Regions from separate parts of the Pantoea sp. PGP6 genome, predicted to be linked through region 2. Evidence: predicted binding sites of a transcription regulator. Region 2 holds the regulator's gene; the other holds the start of a gene.

Region 1 (4,286 bases), 980 kb from region 2:
AGAAGCCGCGCATTTCAGCTTCGCCTTCGCCCTTGATACGCAGCGCAATCAGGATGCCGCCCAGTTCCAGATCCGGCACCTGGCCAGCCAGCATCGCGCTGTAGAGGGCTTCGGCGGTGTCGAAATCGATGTCGCGGGCATGATTTTTTCCGCGGCCGATCTCTTTAATAATTTTATTCAGTTCCATCACTCGCTTCCGGTTAAGTGCGCGACGGCTTAGCGCCGCGTCGGACGTCGTTTACGCACGGTACGTGTGGCCACCGGGGCGGCCGGTATGGCGTCCGGCTCTGGGGTATCGGGTTGCTCAATCGGGAAGATCGGCAACGCCGCCAGCAGTCGGCTACCGTACGCTTTGCTCAGCAGACGGCGATCGTATATCACGATTTCACCGTAACACTGATGGCTGCGAATCAGGCGTCCGACCTGTTGAATCAGGGTAAACGAGGCGCTGGGTAAACTCTGCACCTCAAACGGATAACGCTTCAGGCTCTTCAGCCATTCGCCTTCGGTCAAAATTACCGGACTGTCTACCGGCGGAAAAGCAATTTTATGAATATGCACCTGACTCAGCAGATCGCCTTTTAAATCCAGCCCTTCAGCGAACGATTGCAGGCCAATCAGAATGCTGGTTTCGCCTTTGCTCACCCGCTGACGATGCAGATCGACCAGTCGGCTGCGCGGCTGATCGCCCTGCACCAGCATCGACAGTCGTAAATCGGGCAGGCAGGCGACAAACTGCTGCATCGCCCGGTTACTGGCGAACAGCACCAGCACCCCTTTGTGCTGCTTCAGCTTCATCTGCTGCCGGAAGAAGCCCGCCATCTCGGCGATGTGCTCCGCTTCGTGGGTCATCAGGGGTTCATAGCGCATTTGCGGGATCACCAGCTTGCCCTGCTCAACATGGTTGAACGGGGAATCGAGCGCCACAAAGCGGTCACCGGCTTTCTCGTTGAGACCGGACATCTCCTGCAGGCGGTTAAAACTGTTAAGCGAGCGCAGCGTGGCGGAGGTGACCACCACATGCGGAATCTTACGCCACAGCATCTTTTCCAGCTGATCGCTGACGCGAATCCCGGCGCAGTGGAACAGCAGGTGCGCCTGACCTTCGCGCAGTTCGCGGGTGATCCATTTCGACACCGGCGCGCCGGAAGCTTTTTCCATCGCCGCCAGTCGCCACAGCTTACTGACCGATTCAAACCAGCCGAACTGGCGGTTCAGCTGCAGCAGATTGCGGTGCAAGCGCACCACATCAACTTTGCCGGTCTGCTCGCTCAGGGCATTGATCAGGCCTTCGCTCAGGCCACGCAGCGCGTCGCTGAGTTTGAACAGCCGGGCGCAAAGGTCCAGCAGCTCCTGCGGTAACGCCCCGAGCACAAAGCGGTATTCGCCCGGCTGATTGTGCGGTGGCAACAGGGGATTGAGCGCCTGGCTGGTGATGGTCAGCAGCTCGCGCAGCTCCTCGCAGTGTGCTTTCAGCCGCTCCGGATTGGCCAGCGGCGGCGGGGATTTAGGCCGCATCTGGGTCATGATGCTGTCCACCAGCTTGATAAACAGATCCAGCTGCAGGCTGCTCCAGCCTGGGGTGATATCAGCGCTCATCTCCAGCGCATCGCGCGCCACTTCCGGCAGATGATGGCCTTCATCCAGCACCAGCATCAGGTTTTTAGCCGGCGGCAATACCGACTCATTCTCCATCGCCGCCATCACCAGCGCATGGTTGGCCACCACCACATCGACCTGCTCTATTTCACGCCGCGCCACGAAAAACGGGCATTCACGATACCAGCGACAGTGGGCGCCGAGGCAGCTGGCTTTATCGGTTGAGAGCCGCTGCCACAGGCTATCGCTGACGTTTTCCTCGCTGTGATCGCGTAGTCCGTCCCACTGATAGCGATCCAGCGCTTTCTGCAACCGGCCGCACTGCGTCTGCTCCTCTTTGGTGCTGCTGATGGCATCATCATCCAGATAGAGCAGCAGATCGCCCTGCTGATCGTCATCAGCCGCCAGCGCCGCCAGGTTGCGCGGACAGACGTAGCGCCCGCGACCAAAGGCGGCGGTAAAGGTGAGATCGGGGATGATTTTCTTCAGCAGCGGCAGATCTTTGGTGAAGATTTGATCCTGCAACGCCACGTTCGCGGTGCTGATCACCAGACGTTTTTCCTGGGCGCGGCTGGTCGCGATGCCGGGGATCAGATAAGAGAGGGTTTTGCCGACGCCGGTTGGCGCTTCGACCGCCAGATGGCGCGCATCATCGCCCGCCAGGCATTTTGCCACTTCAGCAATCATCTGCCGCTGGGCGGCGCGCGGGATAAAATCGGGCACCTGCTGCTGCAGCGCTTTATACCACTGCGCTATCTGGCTTTTTACTGCTGCTGTCAGGGCCATTTTGTTTGTTACCACACCGTAAAAATTGCCTGTATTTTTACACAGTATGCTGGCGGCGTCAGCTTTCAGGACAATTTTTTTCGTCTGCGGTTCCACAAGCGGCCACGGATGCCGCCCGGGGCTGGCGGCAGCCGGGACCGGCTAGCCCAGCAGTTTAAACATATAGGTCGTGGCATCCAGCTCACCGGTGGTGGATTCGGCGTAGAACGGAATAGAGCCGGCGACCTGCCAGTCGAGCGAGCGATAGAGATCGCTGGGGACATCACCGCTGCGCGTGTCCAGCACCAGCAGCGTTTTACCCTGCAGTCGCGCCTGCTGTTCCGCCTGCAGCATCAGCTGGCGGGCAATGCCCTGGCGGCGCGCCTGCGGATGCACCAGCAGTTTAGTGATCTCCGCCCGATGGCGGCCGTTGGGCATTGAGCTGCGGTTGATCATCACCGTCGCCACCACGCTGCCGTGCTGACGCGCCACCCACAATTCGGCATCGCCACTCGCCAGGCTGTAAATGCGATCCTGCCAGAAACGGCCAATCGCCTGATGGTCGGCGGCTCAATAAATCCGACGCTGGCCCCGTCTGCTACGCAGGCCTGCAACACCTCACACAGTTCGGGTAACGCCTGCTGTGCCTCGCTGGCACTGAGCACCTGATAATTAATCATGGTTTTGCCACCACCAGTAAATAGTGCGCGCCCTCGGTCAGGTGCGCTTCAAAGGCCGATTTTCCCGTCAGATGAAAGCGTAAACAGTCACCGGGACGTAAGCTCCAGCGTTGAGCTGCCATGCTGACGGTCAGGCCGCCTTCACGCAGCCAGATATGCTGTTCCATACCGTGAATCGGCGGCGCGTCGTAATCGATACGCGCGCCGGGGCGTAATTTGCCCTCCACCAATTCGCATCTAAAATGAGTAACAGGCGGTGACACATTTCGGCGGTGAAAGCCACTGGCCTCATCACTCCATACCGGCTGCTGGTCATACGGGATCAGCAGCTTTGCATCTTCCTCCACCTCACTCAGCAGGCGCGACATGGTTAATCCGTACGCCACGCACAGACGATTAAGCAGTGCGGCGGTAGGGCTGGTCTCGCTGCGCTCAATACGTGATAATGACGCACGGCTGATACCCGTTGCGATTGAAAGCTCATCCAGCGACCAGCCGCGTTGCAAGCGTAATTCCGCCAGCCGCGCAGCCAGGCGCTGTTCTGTATTCAGGTCCGGCATAGCATCTTCTCATAATTAGGAATAATTTCTCTTATATGAGATATAGCTGAGAAAAGGCGCAGCGGTCAAGTTGTACACTCAAAAATGTATTGTACAACTTAGTTTGCTTCGTTATGGTAATTCCACTCAGATCAGTCTAAAGAGGAATTTATGACCCTATACAGTATCGGTGACGTCGCCGAGCGCTGTGGCATAAACCCAGTGACCTTGCGCGCCTGGCAAAGACGTTATGGCTTACTGAAGCCGCAGCGTACCGAAGGTGGGCATCGTCAGTTTGATGAAGAAGATGTTCAGCGCATTGAAGAGATCATGCGCTGGATTGAAAGCGGCGTGCCGGTAGGTAAAGTCAAAGCGCTGCTGGAAGGCGGTGATGTTGATGCGCACGACGGCTGGACCACCCTGCAGGATGAACTCATCAGCGTGTTACGCCACGTCAGACCCTCCAAGCTGCGTAACAAGATCGCGGCCATCGGTCGTGAACATCCGATCGACGCATTGATCGATCACGTCTTTATGCCGGTGCGCCAGAAGCTCAGCCTCGACCAGAATACCGCCCGCACCATGTGCAGCCTGCTGGATGGCCTGCTGATTGATTATGTGGCGTTCTGCCTGACCGGCAGCCGCAAAAAAGCGGGCAAAGACGCGCTGATTATCGGCTGGGGCATTGAGGATCGTACCCGTA
Region 2 (4,286 bases):
CCAGCCACAAGCCGTGGTTGCCCAGCAGCGGGACGCTAAGCAACGTCAGGAAGTAACCAAGTGCCGCCACCATCATGCTGTTACGCATCTCCCGGCCGCGGGTTGCACCGATGAACATGCCATCCAGCAGATAGCACCAGACGCCCGCCAGCGGCAGGATCACCTGCCATATCAGATAGCGATCGGCCGCCTGTTGCAGCTGTTCAATCGAGGTCAGCAGCGCCACGATATGCGAGCCGAAACACGCATAAATTACTGAGAACATCAGAGCCACCACCAGCGCCTGTCGGCAGGCAGAATGCCAGACGCGCAGCAGCCTGCTGCCATCTTTCGCGCCATGCGCCTCACCGGCGAAGGCTTCGACTGCGTAGGCAAAACCATCCAGCGCATAGGCGGTAAAGGTGATAAACATCAGCAGCACGGCGTTCACCGCCACCACCTGCGGACCGATACGTGCGCCCAGCACGGTCAGCGAGGCAAAACAGAGCTGCAGCATTAACGAACGCAGCATAATGTCGCGATTAAGACGCAGTAGCCGCTGAATATCGCCGCGCCAGCTCTGCTTCAGCATTGCGGTGGTGATGCCACGTAGTTTCAATACCCGCCAGACCATCACTGCCCCGACGACCAGCGTTATATACTCCGCCAGCGCGGTCGCGGTTGCCGCGCCTGCCACTCCCCAGTGCAGCCCCATCACCAGCCACAGATCGAGCACAATATTGACCAGATTGCCGATCACCAGCAGGATGACCGGCGCACGCGCGTACTGCACGCCCAGCAGCCAGCCAAGGATCACCAGATTTGCCAGGGTGGCGGGCGCACTTAACCAGCGGATCTGAATAAACAGTGCCGCCTGTTGCAAAACTTTGGGATCGCCGCCAATCAGATCGGCCGCCAGCGTAGTAATCGGCGAGCGCAGGCAGATGAACAGCACGCCAGCCAGCAGCGCAATAATTAAAGGCTGGGTCAGCGCACGTGCCAGCGCCATTTTATCGCCGGCACCAAAAGCCTGCGCCGTCAGGCCGGTAGTACTCATCCGAAGGAACAGCAGCAGCATGAAGAGGAAACTGGTGACTGTCGTGCCGACCGCAACCCCGCCCAGATAGACCGGGCTGTCGAGGTGACCAATGACAGCAGTATCGACCACCCCCAGTAAGGGAACGGTGATGTTAGAAAGGATCATCGGCAGCGCCAGCCGCCAGAGGTTTTTGTCGGTAGCCGTTAAAAAACGCATTCGCAGTTCCGTGCTCGGTGTCGCTGCAGAGAGGGGAGCAGCAGCGACAAAATTAGGGCAGACAGAATAGCATCAGACGCTACGAATGCGCGGTTATGTCAGACTCAGAGCCATTCGCCGTTGCGAACCACACCGACCGCCAGACCTTCTACCGTCAGCGACTGGGCGCGCGTATCGACAATGATCGGCTCAAAATCACTGTTTTCAGGCAGCAAATGCACAATAGCACCCTGCTTCTTCCAGCGTTTAACCGTCACTTCATCATCAATACGGGCCACAACAACCTGGCCGTTGCGTACGTCCTGGGTTTTATGTACCGCGAGCAGGTCGCCATCCATAATCCCGATATCTTTCATCGACATTCCACTGACGCGCAGCAGAAAATCGGCAGAAGGTTTGAACAGGCCCGGATCCACTTTGTAATGGGTTTCGATGTGCTCCTGCGCCATGATCGGCTCACCGGCAGCAACCCGGCCAATCAGCGGCAGACCTTCAGATGCTTCTTCTTCCATCAACAGGCGAATACCGCGAGAGGCGCCAGAGACAATCTCAATCACCCCTTTGCGTGCCAGTGCCTTCAGATGCTCTTCTGCCGCGTTCGGCGAGCGGAAACCCAGCTGCGCGGCAATTTCTGCACGCGTAGGCGGCATGCCCGTTTGAGTAATATGGTCGCGAATCAGGTCATAGACCTGCTGCTGCCTGCTGGTTAATGCTTTCATCCCGCCCCCTGGTTGTTTATACAGTCGCTGTGAGTATATACAGGTATTGGTGAAATGGAAACCGATTCTCAGGCAAAACGCGCCATCTGGCGCGTTGTGGAAGGCTTATCGCAAATGCGACCAAAGCAGCGCGATCCAGACAAACAGTGCCAGTAAGATGCTGATCAGCACCGCCGCCGAGCCCATATCCTTTGCCCGTCCGGCTAAAGGGTGGCGCTCCTGGCCAATACGATCCACTACCGCCTCGATGGCGCTGTTGAGGATTTCAACAATGACCACCAGCACCACTGCCCCGATCATCAGGATGCGAGAGACAATATCGACATCCAGCCAGCAGGCCACAATAATGGCCACCAGCGCGGCCAGCGCCTCCTGGCGGAAAGCCGCTTCGTGTTGCCAAGCGGCACGCAGGCCCTGCCATGAGTAACCTGCGGCTTTTACTATTCTTACAAGACCCGTGGCATTATTTGCCATATAAGTGGAACCCTTTCATCGGATTGACGTCAATGTCTGGGCTGCGTGCAAATGGCACCACCACAGATCTTCGCTGCGCTTTCTGGTATGCTTGCGGCGCTTTGCTAACAAGAGGCTTCATGTTGTCTATGTCAGGTTGGCGTAAACTTTATTACAAATTACTGAATTTACCACTGTCGTTTTTGGTAAAGAGTAAGGCCATTCCGGCCGATCCCGTTTCTGAACATGGTCTGGACCCGACCCGGCCCATTATGTACGTTTTGCCTTACGATTCGAAGGCTGACTTACTGACTTTACGCGCGCAGTGCCTGCGGCATCATCTGCCCGACCCGCTTTCTCCGCTGGAGATTGATGGTTCGCTGCTGCCGCGCCACGTTTTTATCCACGATGGCCCGCGTGTGTTCCCCTATTTTGTGCCCAGCGTCGAATCGGTGAAGATTTTTCACGATTATCTGGACCTGCATCGCAATAACCCCAAGCTGGATATCCAGATGCTGCCGGTGACGGTGATGTTTGGCCGGGCGCCTGGTCGTGAGGTTCAGGGCGAAGATACGCCGCACCTGCGGGTGCTGAACGGCGTGCAGAAATTCTTTGCGGTGATCTGGCATGGACGCGACAGTTTTGTCCGTTTCTCGCCGACCGTTTCGCTGCGCCGCATGGCAACCGAACACGGCACCGACCAATCAATCGCCCAGAAACTGGCCCGGGTGGCGCGCATTCATTTCGCCCGCCAGCGGCTGGCGGCGGTTGGCCCACGCTTACCGGCACGTCAGGATCTGTTTAATCGTCTGCTGCAATCGAAAGCGATTGAAAAAGCGGTTGAAGATGAAGCGCGCAGCAAAAAAATCTCCCATGAAAAAGCGCAGCAAAATGCGGTTGAGATGATGGAAGAGATCGCGGCAAACTTCTCCTATGAAGCGATTCGCGTCACCGACCGCGTCATGGGCTGGCTCTGGAGCCGGCTCTATCAGGGCATCAATGTTAATGGCGGCGAAAAAGTCCGTCAGCTGGCGCAGGATGGCCATGAAATCGTCTATGTGCCGTGCCATCGCAGCCACATGGATTACCTGCTGCTCTCTTACGTGCTTTATCATCAGGGACTGGTGCCGCCGCACATTGCCGCCGGTATCAACCTCAACTTCTGGCCAGCCGGACCGATTTTCCGTCGTCTGGGCGCGTTCTTTATCCGTCGTACCTTCAAAGGCAACAAGCTGTATGCCACGGTGTTCCGTGAATATCTTGGCGAACTGTTCACCCGCGGTTACTCGGTTGAATACTTTGTCGAAGGGGGACGTTCACGCACCGGTCGCCTGCTCGATCCGAAAACCGGCACCTTAGCCATGACCCTGCAGGCGATGCTGCGCGGGGGGAATCGCCCGATCACCCTGGTGCCGATTTACATTGGCTACGAACATGTCATGGAAGTGGGTACTTACGCCAAAGAGCTACGCGGCGCGGCGAAAGAGAAAGAGGGCTTCATGCAGATGGTGCATGGCTTACGTAAGCTGCGCAACCTCGGCCAGGGCTACGTTAACTTTGGCGAACCACTGCCGCTGGTTAACTATCTCAACAAGCGCGTGCCGGAATGGCGTGAGTCGATCGATCCTATCGAACCGCAGCGTCCAAGCTGGTTAACGCCCACCGTGAATGACATCGCGGCGAGCTTAATGGTACGCATCAATGAAGCGGGCGCGGCCAACGCCATGAACCTGTGCGTCACCGCGCTGCTCGCCTCACGTCAGCGCTCACTAACCCGCGAACAGCTGATTGAGCAGCTTGAGTGCTATACCCAGCTGCTGCGTAACGTGCCTTATTCAGCCAACGCCACGGTGCCCGATCTCTCGGCAGAGGCGCTGCTG

What was found. The regulator LexA, encoded in region 2, represses DNA repair genes until DNA is damaged. The targets are predictions, from matches to a motif close to TNCTGTATGTACATACAGNA.
Region 1: dinG (ATP-dependent DNA helicase DinG) is a predicted target of LexA. The motif match lies at 2,413-2,432, and genes of this name have one in related genera.

The regions. Positions count from the first base shown of each region.
Region 1 is NZ_JBQBMA010000001.1:3,032,282-3,036,567, forward strand. It holds gene ybiB (DNA-binding protein YbiB) at 1-187, opposite strand, end outside; gene dinG (ATP-dependent DNA helicase DinG) at 217-2,385, opposite strand; partial or broken gene ACLIBF_RS14775 (GNAT family N-acetyltransferase) at 2,527-3,044, opposite strand; gene ACLIBF_RS14780 (XRE family transcriptional regulator) at 3,041-3,604, opposite strand; gene ACLIBF_RS14785 (MerR family transcriptional regulator) at 3,755-4,286, shown strand, end outside.
Region 2 is NZ_JBQBMA010000001.1:4,012,598-4,016,883, forward strand. It holds gene dinF (MATE family efflux transporter DinF) at 1-1,234, opposite strand, end outside; gene lexA (transcriptional repressor LexA) at 1,339-1,953, opposite strand; gene ACLIBF_RS19445 (diacylglycerol kinase) at 2,059-2,427, opposite strand; gene plsB (glycerol-3-phosphate 1-O-acyltransferase PlsB) at 2,556-4,286, shown strand, end outside.